Parafrankia discariae: one gene and its partner. The protein of the gene in region 1 interacts with the protein of each later gene in a pairwise test. Links are inferred from orthologs where the notes say so. Each region holds a gene or a part of one and is shown on either strand. Other genes may lie near its edges.

Region 1 (9,824 bases):
CGTCGAGGTCCCGACGGGGGACGACGAGCGCGGCGAGGCCCAGTCGCAGCGCGTCCGGTGCGCTGACCGGCCGGCCGGTCAGGCACAGCGCGAGCGCACGGGCGTAACCGACGGTGTCGACGAGCGTGCCGGCCACGCCCAGACCCGGCACGCGACCGGCCGTGGCCTCGGTGAGGCCCAGCGACGCGTCCTCGGTCAGCACCCGCAGATCACAGGCGAGGGCCAGCGCCAGCCCCGGGCCGGTCGTCGGGCCGGCGCAGACGGCGATGCTGAGCAGGTCCGCCCGCTCGGACAGCCGGCGGGCGACCCGGGACCAGGTGGCGAGATCCCGCCCGGCCGCGATCCCGCCGGCGGGCGGACCAGCCGCGTGGCCGGCCGGGCCGGACAGGCGGTGTACAGCGTTCACGACCACGACACGAACGTCGCCGCGCAGGTCACGCAGGACGCCGTCCAGTGCCGTGGCGATGCTCGGGAGGGTGGGCGTGTGACCCACCCAACCCGACACATCGTCACACACAGTGAGCGAAACGCAAGGGCCAGCTGCGAGTACGCCCAGCCCGGCCGCCGCCGGGTCGGCGGCGGCCGGCATGCTCATGGTCAGGAGCTTTTCTTCTTGGTACCCCGGGTCGCGCCCCCACGTCCGCGCAGCGTCGTGCCCGACTCGGACAGGATCCGGTGGACGAACCCGTACGAACGACCCGACGACTCGGCAAGCAGGCGAATGCTCTGTCCGGACTCGTACTTCTTCCGAAGTTCGGCAGCGAGCTTGTCCCGCTCCGCCCCGGTGATCCGGGTTCCTTTCCTAAGCTCGGCCAATGTGGCCCCCTCCGTGTTCGATGATCTGCGAACCGATCTTCACCCAGCTTCGGTGTCCGCGCCACTCGAAGCCCGTGTGATCCATCACACGCGGTGGTGCGGTCACCGGGACAACCTCGCACGCGCCCGGAACACACACCGACGAGCTGACTCCAAGCAGTCACATAGCCCCTGACCTGCTACAGCGCGCCCGAAGCCCGAGTCCGACGGCACAGCGGCCAGTCTTGCGGCCGGCCGGGATCCGATCGGACAGGGGCTCCCACGCGGCGCGTCGAACATCGTTACCGACCGTACATCCGTCTCGGCCCCCCCGCGGGGATCCGCGGGCCGCCGGGACTGGTTACGGTGCATGCATGGTCAACGGCCGGCCGACGCGGGCGGCGCCCGCACCGGCGCGGCTCGCACCCGGCACCGGGCCAGGATCCACCCGACGCCCCCGACTACGGAGGGTGACCGGAACGCTGCCTCGGCGCCACCCGGCCCGATCCGCGCTATGGGCCGAGGGGGTCGATGTCGGGCTCTGGTGCGCGGCGGCCGGATTCGGTCTGCTGCTCAGCACGCTCATCGCCGCCACCGATGTGGATCTCGGCTCCGTCGGGCCGTTCCCGGTCGGCTGGCGCACCCCCCACCTGGCGCCGGCGACGCTGCTCCCGGTGCTCGTGGCGGTCGGCACCCTGGCGCTCGCCCGCCGGGCGATCCGCGCCCGCTGGCCGCTCCTGCTCCTGTTCGGCTTCGCCGGATCACTGTGCTGGAGCCTCGCCCTGGCCGCGGCGGCCGGCCCGGGCCTCACCGACGGCCTGCGCCCACCGCCGGTCTACCTGACCGCCGCCGACGCCGTCGGCGACGACCCGTTCGGCTACCTCGCCGGCTGGGTCGCCCAGTCGGTCGACGGGCCGGTGTCCGCGGCGCAGGCCGGCGCGGCGGACCTGCCCCGGGCGCCGTCGAGCCTGCTCACCAGCCATCCGCCCGGCCCCGTGCTGCTCGTGTGGGGGTTGGACCGGCTCGGCCTCGGTGACCTCGCCGAGGCCGCCGACGGGGCTGGCGGGGCCGGCGGCGCGGTGCCGCTCGGGCTGGCCCTGACGGCGCTGACGGCGCTGGGTGTCCCGCTGGTGGCTGTCGCGGTGCGCTCGCTGTGCCACGAGACGGCGGCGCGCCGCGCCGTCCCGGTGCTCGTGCTGACGCCGTGGGCGCTGTGGGCCGCCGCCTCGCCGCGGGCCGTCGCCATCCTGCCGGCGGCGGCGGCGGTCACCGTCGGGGTGCTCGGGTGCGAGCCGGGCCGGCGCTGGCGCCTGTCGTGGGCGCTGCTGTCGGGCCTGCTGCTGGGGGTCGGCGGCCTGTTCGACTACGCCGTGGTGTGGCTGGGTGTGGCCGTCGCGGCGGCGTACTTCGTCCGCCGACAGCCGCTGATGAACGTGTTCACCGGGCTCGGCGCGCTGCTCCCGCTCTGGCTGTTCTCCGCCTGGGGCTTCTCCTGGCCGGACGGCCTCACCAGGGCCCGGGTCGACGCCGGGCCGGCCACGGTGCTGGCCTGGCTCGCCCTGGACGCCGTCGTGGTGCTGCTGGCCGGTGGGCCGGTGCTGGTCCGCGCGCTGCGCCGGCTCCGGCTGACCCCCGGCTGGCCGTTCCTGGTCGGGGCCGGCGCCGCGGCGCTGTTCAGCGTGTGCGCGGGGCTGGCCTGGGGTGGGGTGGAGCTGGCCTGGCTACCGCTGGCGCCCTGGCTGGCGGTGGCGGCGCTGGCCCCCCGCCCCCGCCCGGACGGACCGGGTGACACGGTGCGCGCGGGTGAGCTGCCCGGCCTGTTGATCGGGACGGGCGCCCTCGCCGCCATCGTCCTGCGGGTCTGCCTCGGGAACGGCTGAGCGGCGCGGACCCGGCGCGGTTCCGACCGGCAGGCCCCGCGCCCGGATGTCCCGTCCCGTGGCTCAGGCCGGCTCGGCGGCGGCCGGCGGCACCGGCTGCGCCGCCTCGCCCCGCGGCATGTCGGGTTCCAGGTAGACCCGGTGCGCGGTGGGCACGGCGGCGCGCAGCAGCGCCTCGGCCTCGTTGATGGCGGCGGCGACCTGGGCCGTGGTCAGCTCCGGGTCGAGTCCGATCTTGGCCGCGACCAGCAGCTCGTCCGGACCGAGGTGCAGGGTCCGCATGTGGATCACGGTGGTGACCGCCGGGGCCGAGCTCAGCGCCCGCCTGATCGCCTCGACGGTCCGCGGGGTGGCGGCCTCCCCGACCAGCATCCCGTACGTCTCCATCGCCACGATCACGGCGACGGCCAGCAGCAGGATGCCGATCGCGAGGGTGCCGGCGCCGTCCCAGATCGGATCGTCGAGCAGCAGCGTCAGGCCGACCCCGGCGAGGGCGAACACCAGGCCGCACAGCGCGGCCAGGTCCTCCAGCAGGACGACCGGCAGCTCCGGGGAGCGGGTCTCCCGGATGAACCGCCACCACGACCCCGCGCCCTTGGAATGCCTCGACTCCTTGATCGCCGTCCGGAAGGAGAAGCCCTCGAGCACGATCGCGACGCCGAGGACCACGATCGCCACCAGGCCGCTCTCCAGCTCGTGCGGGTGGCGCAGCTTCTCGACACCCTCGTAGACGGAGAACAGCCCACCGACGCTGAACAGCACGATGCCGACCAGGAAGCCCGCGATGTACCGGGAGCGCCCGTAGCCGAAGGGGTGCTCTTCATCCGCCGGCTGGCTGGCGTTGCGCTGCCCGAGCAGGAGCAGCGCCTGGTTGCTCGAGTCCGCGACGGAGTGGATCGACTCGGCGAGCATCGACGACGAGCGGGTGAACAGGAACGCCACGAACTTCGCCACCGCGATGCCCAGGTTCGCGAGCAGTGCCGCCACGACCGCCTTGGTGCCGCCTTCTGTGCTCACGCGCTCCCGCTCTCGTCCCCGTGGGTGATCCCCCGCGCGCCCCTGTCACCGGAAGTACTGGTTACCGGAAGTACTGGGCACGCGGACCGAGCGCCCAGTCTGTCAAGGCGGCGACCTCCGGACGCCGCCGGGTGCTCGGTGTGGTCTCAGGCCAGTGTGACGAGATCGGCGAGGTCGGGCGACCAGGTGTCCTCGACGCCGTCCGGCAGCATCAGGACCTTGTCGGGGCTCAGCGCCTCGACCGCGCCCGGGTCGTGCGTGACGAGCACCACCGAGCCCCGGTAGGTGCGCAGCGCGCTCAGGACCTCGCCGCGCGACGCCGGGTCGAGGTTGTTCGTCGGCTCGTCGAGCAGCAGCACGTTCGCCGAGCTGCAGACCAGGCCGGCCAGGGCCAGCCGGGTCTTCTCACCACCGGAGAGCGTCTCCGCGAGCTGCTCGACCGCGTCACCGCTGAACAGGAAGGCGCCCAGGATGCGGCGCAGGTCGACGTCGGAGGCGGTGGGCGCCGCGGCGCGCATGTTGTCGAGCACCGTGCGGGACGTGTCGAGCGTCTCGTGCTCCTGCGCGTAGTACCCCAGGCGCAGGCCGTGCCCCGGGTGCACCTCACCGGCGTCCGGCGTCTCCTGGCCGGCGAGCATGCGCAGCAGCGTCGTCTTGCCGGCGCCGTTGAGGCCCAGGACCACGACCCGGGTGCCGCGGTCGATCGCCAGGTCGACGCCGGTGAAGACCTCCAGCGAGCCGTAGGACTTCGACAGGCCGGTGGCGGTCAGCGGCGTGCGCCCGCACGGAGCCGGATCGGGGAAGCGCAGCTTGGCGACCCGGTCGGCGACCCGGACGTCGGCGAGACCGGAGGCGAGGCGCTCCGCGCGGCGGTCCATCTGGTGGGCCGCGCGCGCCTTGGTGGCCTTCGCCCGCATCTTGTCGGCCTGGGCCCGCAGCGAGTCGATCTTCTTCTCCGCGTTGGCCCGCTCCCGCCGCCGACGCCGCTCGTCCTGATCGCGCTGGGTGAGGTACGTCTTCCAGTTGACGTTGTAGACGTCGAGCGCGGCGCGGTTGGCGTCGAGGTGGAAGACCTTGTTCACGCTCTTGTCCAGCAGGTCGACGTCGTGACTGATGACGATCAGGCCGCCGGAGTGGGCGCGCAGGAAATCCCGCAGCCAGGTGATCGAGTCGGCGTCGAGATGGTTGGTCGGCTCGTCGAGCAGCAGTGTCGCGTCGGAGTTCCCCGAACCGGCGAACAGGATGCGGGCCAGCTCGACGCGGCGGCGCTGGCCGCCGGAGAGCGTTCCGATCCGCTGGCCGAGCACCCGGTCGGGCAGGCCGAGCGAGGAGCAGATCCGCGCCGCCTCCGCCTCGGCGGCGTAGCCGCCGAGCACCCCGAACCGCTCTTCCAACCGGCCGTAACGCCGCACCGCGGTGTCGCGGGCCGCCTCGTCGACGAGCTCGGCCATCTCGACCTGGAGCTTCTCCATATCGCGCAGGATCACGTCGAGGCCGCGGGCCGCGAGCACGCGGTCGCGGGCGGTGTCGGCGAGGTCTCCGGTACGCGGATCCTGTGGCAGGTAGCCGATCTCGCCGCGGATGTCCACCTTGCCGGCGAACGGCAGGGTCTCCCCCGCGAGCGTCTTCAGCATCGTCGTCTTGCCTGCGCCGTTGCGACCGACCAGGCCGATACGGTCACCCGGCTGCACCCGGAAGGAGACCGGCTCGATCAGTGTGCGGGCTCCGGCACGGAGCTCGAGCTCGGACACGATGATCATGAGGGTCGGCCTCTTTCGTACATCGGATTCGTGCGTTTATTCGGTGTCAGCGGTTGGCCACCACGACACCGGGGTGCCGAGGAAACGCCCGCCTCACGACGCGGCAGAGGTCATGTCCTCCAGGGTACGGGCCGCGGCACCGAGCCCGGCGGGCGTCCCGGGCCGGACGGCCGGTGACTCCCGCCGCGCGGGTGCGCCCGCCGGTCATCGCGGGTACGCCTTTCCCAGGTCCCGGGCACGAGCTCCAGGTCACGGGCACGAGCCCCGACACACGGACGCCTCCGGGCCGGACACGGGGAGGTCACATGACGACGACGTATCGACAGAACCGGGAGACACAGCGACCGAGCTCGCTGTGGTCGGCCCTGGTCATCCTCGGAGTCGCGGTCACGGTCCTGGGACTGCTGCTCATCACCAATCCCTTCACCACCGCCGGCGCGCTGGCCGTCATCGCCGGGGTGGCTCTTCTCGTCTCCGGCATCGCCGAGATCGTCTCCGCCGTGCGCGCCGATAACAGCAGCTCCGCCGTCCTCTTCGGGGCGCTCACCGCCGCCGCCGGCGTGGTGATCCTGCTGTGGCCGGGGGTGACGCTGCACGCCATCGCGCTGGTGGTCGGCGCGACCCTGATCGTCGCGGGGGTGGTCCGGGCCCTGCTGGTACTGGCGAGCCGCACCGGTCAGGCGGGCCACGCCGGCGGCGTCACCCGGGGCCTGCTCATCGCGGCGCTCGCCGTCGTCCTCGGGGTGCTGGCCCTGGCCTGGCCGTCCTCCACCGTGGTGGTGCTCGCGGTGCTGTTCGGCATCCAGCTCGTCGTCACCGGCGTGACCGAGGTGGCACTCGGCCTGGCCCTGCGCCCCTGAGACCGGAGGGACCGAGCGGGACCCCTGATCGGCTACCGGGCACCTCGAACCCGCCGTCGGCCGGAACCGCGACGCTCCCGGCCGACGGCGGCGTCGGCCCCGGGCTCAGCCCAGGATGCGCTTGCGCCAGAGTTCGACGGCCTCGGGCCGGGCGCCGCGGTCGAGGAACCAGCCCTCCGGGCCCTGCGGATGCCCGTCGATGATGGTCAGCACCTGCTCGACGGCGGCCATCGAGACCTTGGTGACCTCCCTGTCGACGACCCGGCCGTCGGGGAGGATCGCGTGCCCCCGCAGGCGGCGCAGCACGCCCGGCATGTTCTCGCCGGTGAGCAGGTAGTCGGCGACCACCTGGTCCGGGACGACACCGGCCAGGCGCAGGAGGAGGGTGACGACCACGCCCGTGCGGTCCTTGCCGGCCGCGCAGTGCACCAGGAGCGGACCGGGGGCCTCCGCCGCCAGGTCGAGGATCTCCACCAGCCGGGGCGTCGCGATGTCGAGCATCGCGGCGTACAGCGTGCGCAGGCCGCCGGCGAGCGCGTCCGGCGGCAGCGAGTCACTGACCCGGCCGGTCTCCTCCCCGAGCAGGGGCATCACGTGGATCTCCGAGCCGAGCAGCGACAGCGGGTGCGGGGAGCTCCCCCGCTCCACCGCCGAGCGCAGGTCGACCACGGTCGGCGGCGGCCAGGTGAACTCCCCGGCCGGCCGGGCGTCCCCGACCCGGGGCATCTCGCTGCGGTACAGCACACCCGGGTTGGTGACGCGGCCGTCCGTGGTGGTCATCCCACCGATGTCGCGCAGGTTGGCCAGCTGTTCCGCGGCGAGATCTTCCGTTGCCATTCGATGTCCTCCCGAGAGCGCGGTGCACGCAGGGCCGCGGCCGACCTCCGTCGGGTGGGTGGCCCGGGTGTCATCGCCGCGCGTGCGGACCCACGCCATCCTCGTCGAAGAGACCGGCCTCATGCGGGGCGTTTCCCTCCGCATCGGGCGTGGGCCCGACGACCGGCCCCGATCCGGCGCCCGGGGGACCCGCCGCGGCGGCGGCCTCCTCCGGGTCGACCTCGACGCGGTCGACGAGATGACGGCCGGAGTTGCGGACGTTTCCGACCTCGAGCGAGACCGGATGCGCGGCGAACACCCCGGCCGGCGCGGGCCGCAGGATCCCGGCGAGCGCCGCCGGGTCCAGCGGCGTCGGGTCGATCCACCGTGACCAGGCCGAACGCGGCACCACGACGGGTGACCGGTCATGGATGAACTCGATGCCCGCGGCCGCGTCGGTGGTCAGGATCGTGAACGTGGTCAGCGGCTGCTCGCCCTTCGACCAGACCTCGTAGAGCCCGGCGAAGGCGAACAGGCCGTCGGCCCCCGGGTGGCCGGCCGGATGGATGTAGTACGGCTGGCCGCGGCGCGAGCCACCGCGCCGCCGCCACTCGTAGAAGCCGGTGGCGGGGACGAGGCACCGCCGGGCGGCGAACGCCGCGCGGAACGCCGGCTTGGACGCCACCGACTCGGCCCGGGCGTTGATCAGGCGACTGCCGATCGCCCGGTCCTTCGCCCAGAACGGGACCAGGCCCCAGGTGGCCAGCCGCAGAACCCGCCCGCCGCCCGCGGCCTCCGGATCACCGGCCCCGCCAGCGTCACCGGCCCCGCCAGCCCCGTTCACCTCGCCGGTGTCTCCACCCGTGCCAGCCGCACCAGCCGGGCGAGCGACCACGATCGGCATCACCGTGGTCGGGGCGACGTTGTAGCTCTCCGCCACGTGGCCGCCCGTCTCGTCCACCGCGGACATCGCCGCGGCGAGATCGTCGGCGCTCAGAGTCTGGGTATACCTGCCGCACATGCCTGAGCAGTCTTCCAGCCTCCACCGACACTTCCAGCGGATCAGACGACCAGCGCGGCCGCCGCGGTCGCCAGGCAGCCCAGGGAGAGCAGTCCGAACGTGCCGACCCAGAAGGCACCCGGCAGTCCGGTGAGGCGGGCGAGCTGGTCCGGGTCGGAGTCCCGGGCGCGCCGCTGCCGCCGCTGCCGCTGGACCTCGATGATCGGCCGCACCGCGCCGAGCAGCAGGAACCAGGTGGCGTAGGCGGCGAAGCCGGCCTGGACGTCATCCGCCGCGAACCACGAGATCCCGAGCACGACAACCGTGCTGACCAGCACCGACACGACCCCGAAGGCGTTACGGACGACCACCAGCATGACCAGCAGCAGCGCGACGAGGATCTGCAGCAGCAGGCTGATCCGCCCGGTGGCGAGCAGGCCGGAGGCGCCCAGCCCGAGCAGCGACGGCGTCGTGTAGCCGGCGGCGACGGTCAGGATCACCCCGGGCCCGGTCGGCCGGCCCGAGGACACGGTGACGCCGGAGGTGTCGGAGTGCAGACGCACCCCGGCGAGGCGGCGGCCGGTGGCGACCGCGGCGAGGGCATGCCCGCCCTCGTGCGCGATCGTCACGACATGCCGGGCGGTCGGCCAGGTGCGGTCACTCGCCACAGTGAGCAGCGCGACGACCCCGGTGAGGACGAGGATCCAGTGCGCGGGGGCCGGCTGCGCGTCGAGGCTCCGGCTCAGCAGATCGGACGTGGCTGCCCCTCTCCTCGTCGCCGGTGGATCGTCGCCGGCGGACGGACCGTATGCCGCCACGATCGTCCCGCATGAGCCGCCTGGGCCCAACGCCCCGGTAGGACGTCGTCCGTCGGCTCACCGACAGCTCGGAGACCGACAGCCTGTGGCCGTCCGGACGGCCGTCCGTCCGGACGGCCGTGACCGAGCGGAACGGGGCGTCCGGTATCGAATGCACGACTCGCGCCGCCCCGTGGCGCACGATGGGTCCGCGCCCGGCGCCCGGCAGGCGGCGGGCGGCGGCCGGCGGGCGGCGGACCGCGAGGCACCGACGCGAGGCACCGATCTGACGGCATACCGACCTGGGGAGGATTCGCGGCATGGCGGAGTACGTGTACCGGCCGGTCATCCATACGGCGATGGGGCTCTTCCGCGCGTTGCGCCTGCGGCTGGACGTACGCGGTGAGGAGAACATCCCGGCCGGTGGCGGGGCCATCGTGCTGATCAACCACGTCTCCTACCTGGACTTCGCGCTCGCCGGGGTTCCCTTCTGGCGCACCCGGCGGCGCATGGTCCGGTTCATGGCCAAGAAGCAGGTGTTCGACCACCGCGCCAGTGGGCCGCTGATGCGGGGGATGCACCACATCCCGGTCGACCGGGCGGCCGGGGCCGGCTCCCTGCTCACGGCGGTGCGCGCGCTGCGCGCGGGCGAACTCGTCGGGGTGTTCCCCGAGGCGACGATCAGCCCGAGCTACTGCCTGGCGCCGTTCAAGTCGGGCGCGGCCCGGATGGCCGTCGAGGCCGAGGTGCCCGTGATCCCCCTGGTGCTCTGGGGCAGCCAGCGGATCCTGACCAAGGACCGGCCCCGGAACCTGCGCGCGGCGGTCGGCACGCCGGTCTCGATCACGGTCGGCAAGCCCGTCCCGTACTCGGAGCTGCCGGACGCCCAGACCGGCACC
Region 2 (6,352 bases), on another replicon or contig:
GCCCGGCGGTGGGTCAGAGGTCCGGGTCGTCGTCGGGGCGGGCCAGCCAGGTCGCGAGCTGCTCGACGGCGTCCTCGAACTGCGGGTGCAGGTCGACGAAGGTGCGCAGGGCGTCGGCGAGCGAGTCGAACGACACCGATTCCTCGCCGCGGCGGGCGGCCAGCTCCTCGATGCCCCGGTCGGTGAAGTACATGGTGGAAAGGTATCCGCCCCGACCGGGCGGCGGCGCCAACGAGGTCCGGCGGTGCGCCGGGCCCGAAGTAAACGGGCCCGGCGCACCGCCGGAGGTGTCTCCTGACCGGCACGCGGCCGGCTGGCACGGGTGTGCCGCTGGGGTCAGTCCCCGAAGGCCGCCTCGACCAGCGCGGCCTGCTCGCGCTCGTGCACCGAGGACGAGCCGCCCGCGGGGGCGGCCGCGGCGCGGCGCGAGACCCGACGCAGCCGCAGGCCGTCCGGCAGCGACTCGGGCAGGTTCAGCGCCATGTGCGGGTAGGCGCCCTGGTTCGCCGGCTCCTCCTGGACCCAGACCAGGTCGGTGACGTTCGGGTAGCGGCGCAGCAGCGCGGCGAGCTCCGGCCCGGGGGTCGGGTAGAGCTGCTCGACGCGGAGCAGCGCGAACCGCTGCGCGTCGTTGCGCTTCACCCGCGCGGCGGCCAGGTCGTAGTAGACCTTGCCGGCCGACAGGAGCACGCGCTTCACGCTGGCCGGGTCGCTGACCGCCGCGTCGTCGATGATCGGCTGCCAGGATCCTCCGGTGAGCTCCTCGACGGAGGACGCCGCCGCCTTGAGCCGCAGCATCGACTTCGGCGTGAAGACGATCAGCGGCCGGCGCACCGGCGACAACGCCTGCCGGCGCAGCAGGTGGAAGTAGCTGGCCGGGCTGGACGGCGCCGAGACGGTCATGTTGCCGTCCGCGCACAGCGAGAGGAAGCGCTCGATGCGGGCCGAGGAGTGGTCGGGGCCCTGGCCCTCGTAGCCGTGCGGGAGCAGCAGCGTCAGCGACGAGCGCTGGCCCCACTTGGCCTCACCGGCCGAGATGAACTCGTCGATGATCGACTGCGCGCCGTTGGCGAAGTCGCCGAACTGCGCCTCCCACAGCACCAGGGTGTCGGAGCGGGCCACCGAGTAGCCGTACTCGAAGCCCATCGCCGCGAACTCGGAGAGCAGCGAGTCGTAGGTGTAGAAGGTGCCGACCTGCGAGTCGCCGTCCTCGCGCAGGGTGCGCAGCGGCGTGTGCTCCTCGGCGGTGTAGCGGTCGACCAGCACGGAGTGCCGCTGGCCGAACGTGCCACGCCGGCTGTCCTGGCCGGTGAGTCGCACCGAGACGCCGTTGAGCAGCAGGGTCCCGAAGGCGATGGTCTCGGCCAGCGCCCAGTCGATGGCGGCGGTCTCGACCATCTGCGCCCGGCGCTCGATCTGCGGGCGCAGGCGCGGGTGCATGACGAACCCGTCCGGAATGTTGACCTGGGTGTCGACGACCTTCTTGACCACCTCGGGCGACACCGCGGTGGTGACCGCGGCGGCCGCGGCGGCCTCCGCCGGCGTGGTCACGATGCGCGGCTGCGGCGTGGGCCGGGTCGTGGTCTCCCGGGTCTCGGCGAACGCCTTCTCCAGCTCGGCGCGGTAGCTCTTCATCGCCTGCTCGGCCTCGTCGCGGGTGATGTCCCCACGGCCGATCAGCGCCTCGGTGTAGACCTTGCGCACCGAGCGCTTGGAGGCGATGGTGTCGTACATCAGCGGCTGGGTGAAGGACGGCTCGTCCATCTCGTTGTGGCCGCGGCGCCGGTAGCAGACGAGGTCGATGACGACGTCCTTGTTGAACTCCTGCCGGTACGCGAAGGCCAGCGTCGCGACCCGGACGCACGCCTCGGGGTCGTCCCCGTTGACGTGGAAGATCGGCGCCTGCACCATCCGCGCCACGTCGGTGGCGTAGACCGAGGAGCGGCTGGACGTCGGCGACGTGGTGAAGCCGACCTGGTTGTTGATGACCACGTGCACGGTGCCGCCGGTGCGGTAGCCGCGCAGCTGGGAGAGGTTCAGCGTCTCGGCGACCACGCCCTGACCGGCGAACGCCGCGTCACCGTGGATCAGCACCGGCAGGACGGTGTAGCCGCTGAAGCCCTTGTCCAGCACGTCCTGCTTGGCGCGGGCCACGCCCTCGAGCACCGCGTCGACGGCTTCGAGGTGGGACGGGTTCGCCACCACCGACACGGGGACGGTGCGGCCGTCCTGGTCGGTGTAGACACCGTCGGCGCCCAGGTGGTACTTGACGTCTCCCGAGCCGTGCGCGGTCTGCGGGTCGACGTAGCCCTCGAACTCGTCGAAGATCTGCCGGTACGACTTGCCGACGATGTTCGCCAGCACGTTGAGCCGGCCGCGGTGGGCCATGCCGATGACGACCTCGTCCATGGCGGCCTCCGCCGCCCGGCCGAGGATCTCGTCGAGCAGCGGGATCGTCGACTCGGCGCCCTCCAGGGAGAACCGGCGCTGGCCGACGTACTTGGTCTGCAGGAAGGACTCGAACGCCTCGGCGGCGCCGAGGCGCTCCAGCACGTAGAGCTGCTCGGCCGGGTCGGGCCGCTCGGCCGAGCGCTCGACCCGGGCCTGGATCCAGGTGCGCTCCGCGGGCTCCTGGATGTGCATGTACTCGATGCCGACGCGGCGGCAGTACGAGTCGCGCAGCACACCGAGCACGTCACGCAGCGACATCGTGCGCTGGCCGGCGAACCCCCCGACGGGGAACTCCCGGTCGAGGTCCCACAGGGTCAGCCCGTGCCCGATGATGTCGAGGTCCGGGTGGCTGCGGATGGCGAACTCGAGCGGGTTGGTGTCGGCCATCAGGTGCCCGCGCACCCGGTAGGCGTGGATGAGCTCGAGCACCCGCGCGCCGTGGTCGAGGTCGCCCTCGTGGTGCGCGGAGATGTCGGGCAGCCAGCGCACCGGGACGTAGGGCACGCGCAGCGAGTGGAAGATCTCGTCGTAGAACCCGTCGGCGCCGAGCAGCAGCTCGTGAATGCGCCGCAGGTACTCTCCGGACTGCGCGCCCTGGATGATCCGGTGGTCGTACGTGCTGGTCAGAGTCATGATCTTGGAGATGGCGAGCTTCGACAGGGTCTGCTGCGACGCGCCCTGGAACTCGGCCGGATACTCCATGGCCCCGACACCGATGATCGTGCCCTGGCCCTCCATGAGCCGCGGGACGGAGTGCACCGTCCCGATGCCGCCGGGGTTGGTCAGGCTGATCGTGACGCCGGCGAAGTCGTCCATCGTCAGCTTGTTCGTCCGTGCACGGCGGACGAGATCCTCGTACGCCAGCCAGAACTGGCTGAAGTCGAGGGTCTCGGCCTTCTTCACGGCGGCGACGACGAGCTGGCGCCCCTTGGGCGTCACCAGGTCGATGGCCAGACCGAGGTTGACGTGCTCGGGCTGCACCAGGGTGGGCTTGCCGCCGACCTCGGCGTACGACGCGTTCATCGCCGGGTGGTCGACCAGCGCCTTGACCATGGCGTAGCCGATGACATGGGTGAAGGAGATCTTGCCGCCGCTCGACCGGGCCAGATGCCGGTTGATGACGATCCGGTTGTCGGCCAGCAGCTTCGCCGGCACGGCGCGCACGGAGGTCGCCGTCGGGATGTGCAGCGAGGTCTCCATGTTCGAGACCACCCGGGCCGACGCGCCGCGCAGCGGGGTCTGGGCCCCGGCCGCGGCGGGCTTCGCCGCCGGCTTCGCCACGGGCGCCGCGGCCTGGGCCGGAGCCGCCGCGGCGGGAGCCGGTGCGCTCGCGGCGGGTGCCGGAGAGGGTGCGGAGGGCACCGGCGGGCGCGGTGAACCGGAGGCGGTGGCGGCGGCCGCCTGTCCGTCGCCGGCGACCGGTGCGCCCGCCACAGCCGGGGCGGACGGGTTCGCGGGACGGTAGTCGGAGAGGAACTCACGCCATTCGGCGGAGACGCTCTCCGGATCTTCGAGATACTGCTGGTAGATCTCGAAGACCAACCACTCGTTGGGGCCGAAGTCAGGTTCTGACGCGGGTACCGTCGGTGCTGTCACGGGGCCAATCGCCTCTATCCACGGTGTACATCTCTCGCCTGTTCACAGGCCCTTCGCTACCGTCTGCTCAGGTTACCCGCCGTGGAGGGACCCGCTTGAGGTGCCCTGCCAGACGTCACATCACAATTGACACCATTTGGCCGGGTCGATCGGTTGGCCGGTGTTCCCGCCGGGCCGTCCGTCGGCCGTGGGTGGCTTTCCCTGACACCAGAAGCAATGGTCAGGCGACGGACGCGGTCCGGACCGACCGGCGGGCGTGGTCCGCGGGGGGTTCTTGACGCCCGTCCGAGGCTCCCGGTGGCGTCCTCGCCCCCGTCGCTCGCCGGGTGATCACGCGGCCCGGTCGCGTCGCTCTGGGTGACTGCCGGCCGGGGATCGGTCGGCGCGGAACCAGCACGTCAGGGGAGCCGGCAGAGGGGTGGAAAGCCGCGTGGTCGATCACGAGGAGTCAGCCGCCGGTCGGGGCCGTCCCGCCGGCAGGGTCCGCCTCGGAGTGGACGTCGGCGGCACCTTCACCGACCTGGTCGCCGTCGACCCGGACGGCGCGGTGCGGTTCGCCAAGGTCCCCTCGGTGCCCGCCGACCCGTCCGACGGGGTGCTCGCCGCCCTCGCCGTCGCGGAGCTGGACGGACCGCTCGTGGGCACGTTCGCCCACGGCACCACCGTCGCGACGAACGCGCTGCTGGAGCGGGCCGGGGCCCGCACGGCCCTGGTGACCACCCGCGGGTTCCGCGACGTGATCGAGATCGGCCGGCAGAACCGACCGTCGCTCTACGACCTGACCCTGGACCGGCCGCCGGCCCTCGTCCCGCGCGAGCTGCGCTTCACCGTGGCGGAACGGTGCGGCCCGCACGGGGTGCTCGAGCCGCTGCGGGCCGCCGAGGTGGACCGGGTCGTCGAGGAGGTCGCGGCCGTCCCCGGCCTCGACGCGGTCGCCGTGTGCCTGCTGTTCTCCTTCGCCCACCCCGACCACGAGCGCACCGTCGCGACCGCGCTGCGCGCCCGGCTGCCCGGGGTCACGGTGGTGGCCTCCAGCGAGGTCCTGCCGGTCTTCCGCGAGTACGAGCGGTTCACCACCGCCGTCGCCGACGCCTACCTGACCCCGCGGCTGTCGTCCTATCTGCGGGCGCTCGAGCGGCGCTGCGCCGACCGGGGCCTCACCGTACCGATGATCATGCAGTCCTCGGGCGGGGTCACCGAGCTGGCCGAGGCGGCCGGCCACGCCGCCCGCTGCGTGCTCTCCGGGCCGGCCGGGGGAGTGGTCGGCGCCGCGTACGTGGCCGGTCTGTCCGGCGTGCGCGACCTGTTGACCTTCGACATGGGCGGCACCTCCACCGACGTCGCCCCGGTCCTCGACGGGCAGGCGCTGACCACCGCCGAGTCGGTGCTCGCCGGGGTGCCGATCATGCTGCCCACGGTGGACGTCCACTCGGTCAGCGCCGGCGGCGGGTCGATCGCCTGGGTCGACGCCGGCGGGGCGCTGCGCGTCGGCCCGCGTTCCGCCGGCGCGGACCCGGGACCGGCCTGCTACGGCCGCGGCGGCACCCGGCCCACGGTCACCGACGCCGACCTCTGCCTCGGCTATCTCGCCGACGGTGCCGGTCTCGGCGGCGAGGTGACGCTCTCCCGGACGGCGGCCGAGGCGGCGCTGCGCGAGCTCGGCGCCCCCCTCGGGCTCTCGGCGGTCGAGACCGCCGCCGGGGTGGTGGCGGTCGCGGACGCGGAGATGACCCGTGCCCTGCGCGTCGTCTCCGTCGAACGCGGCCTCGACCCGCGCGAACTCGTGCTGGTCGCCTTCGGTGGAGCCGGTGGGACACACGCCTGCGCGCTCGCCGAGGAGCTGGGGATGACCCGGGTCCTGGTCCCGCTCGCGGCCGGTGTCCTCTCCGCACTGGGCCTGGCGATCGGCGACGTCCGGCGCGACCACGCCCGCCCGCTCATCGGCCGTCTCGGCGAGGTCGACCTGGCGGCCGCGTTCACCGACCTGGTCGCGAGCGCCGACCTGGCCGGCGGCCACGGCCCGGTGGACGGCCACGACCCGGCGGGCGCCGGCGCGGTGGTGCTCCAGCGCCGGCTGGACTGCCGCTACGCGGGGCAGTCCCACGAGCTGACCATCGACGTGGCGGAGCCCGCGGGCGGCAGCGGCGCGGTGGCCGGCGGCGCGAGCGCGGACGGCGGTCTCGTCGACGCGGTCCGGGCCGCCTTCGAAGCCGAGCACCTGCGCCGGTACGGGCACGTCGCCGCGGGCCGGGAGATCGAGACGGTGGCCGCCCGCCTGGTGGTGACCGTGCCGGGGCCCAGGCCG

What was found.
Region 2: the proteins of B056_RS0114685 (region 1) and B056_RS0112980 interact in binary tests that used the Escherichia coli proteins (3 or more experiments, as listed by UniProt). The link is inferred for Parafrankia discariae from one-to-one orthologs.

The regions. Positions count from the first base shown.
Region 1 is NZ_KB891212.1:25,760-35,583, reverse strand. What follows is about bases 3,146-6,125. They hold B056_RS0114685 (ABC-F family ATP-binding cassette domain-containing protein), read right to left. Parts: upstream 5,453-6,125; coding sequence 3,839-5,452; downstream 3,146-3,838. Other genes in these bases: B056_RS0114680 (HdeD family acid-resistance protein), read left to right, coding at 5,758-6,125; B056_RS0114690 (cation diffusion facilitator family transporter), read right to left, coding at 3,146-3,692. Outside these bases: B056_RS0114705 (enoyl-CoA hydratase/isomerase family protein), read right to left, coding at 1-493; B056_RS40650 (helix-turn-helix domain-containing protein), read right to left, coding at 598-816; B056_RS0114695 (hypothetical protein), read left to right, coding at 1,170-2,675; more of B056_RS0114690, read right to left, coding at 2,739-3,145; more of B056_RS0114680, read left to right, coding at 6,126-6,312; B056_RS0114675 (tyrosine-protein phosphatase), read right to left, coding at 6,418-7,149; B056_RS36540 (SOS response-associated peptidase), read right to left, coding at 7,220-8,149; B056_RS0114665 (M50 family metallopeptidase), read right to left, coding at 8,191-8,946; B056_RS0114660 (lysophospholipid acyltransferase family protein), read left to right, coding at 9,246-9,824. UniProt on the Escherichia coli protein: Genetic data indicate it may be involved in ribosome assembly or function.
Region 2 is NZ_KB891208.1:351,682-358,033, forward strand. The notes cover bases 137-4,420. They hold B056_RS0112980 (multifunctional oxoglutarate decarboxylase/oxoglutarate dehydrogenase thiamine pyrophosphate-binding subunit/dihydrolipoyllysine-residue succinyltransferase subunit), read right to left. Parts: upstream 4,048-4,420; coding sequence 337-4,047; downstream 137-336. Other genes in these bases: B056_RS0112975 (DUF6104 family protein), read right to left, coding at 137-193. In the rest of the region: more of B056_RS0112975, read right to left, coding at 14-136; B056_RS36315 (hydantoinase/oxoprolinase family protein), read left to right, coding at 4,478-6,352. UniProt on the Escherichia coli protein: E1 component of the 2-oxoglutarate dehydrogenase (OGDH) complex which catalyzes the decarboxylation of 2-oxoglutarate, the first step in the conversion of 2-oxoglutarate to succinyl-CoA and CO(2).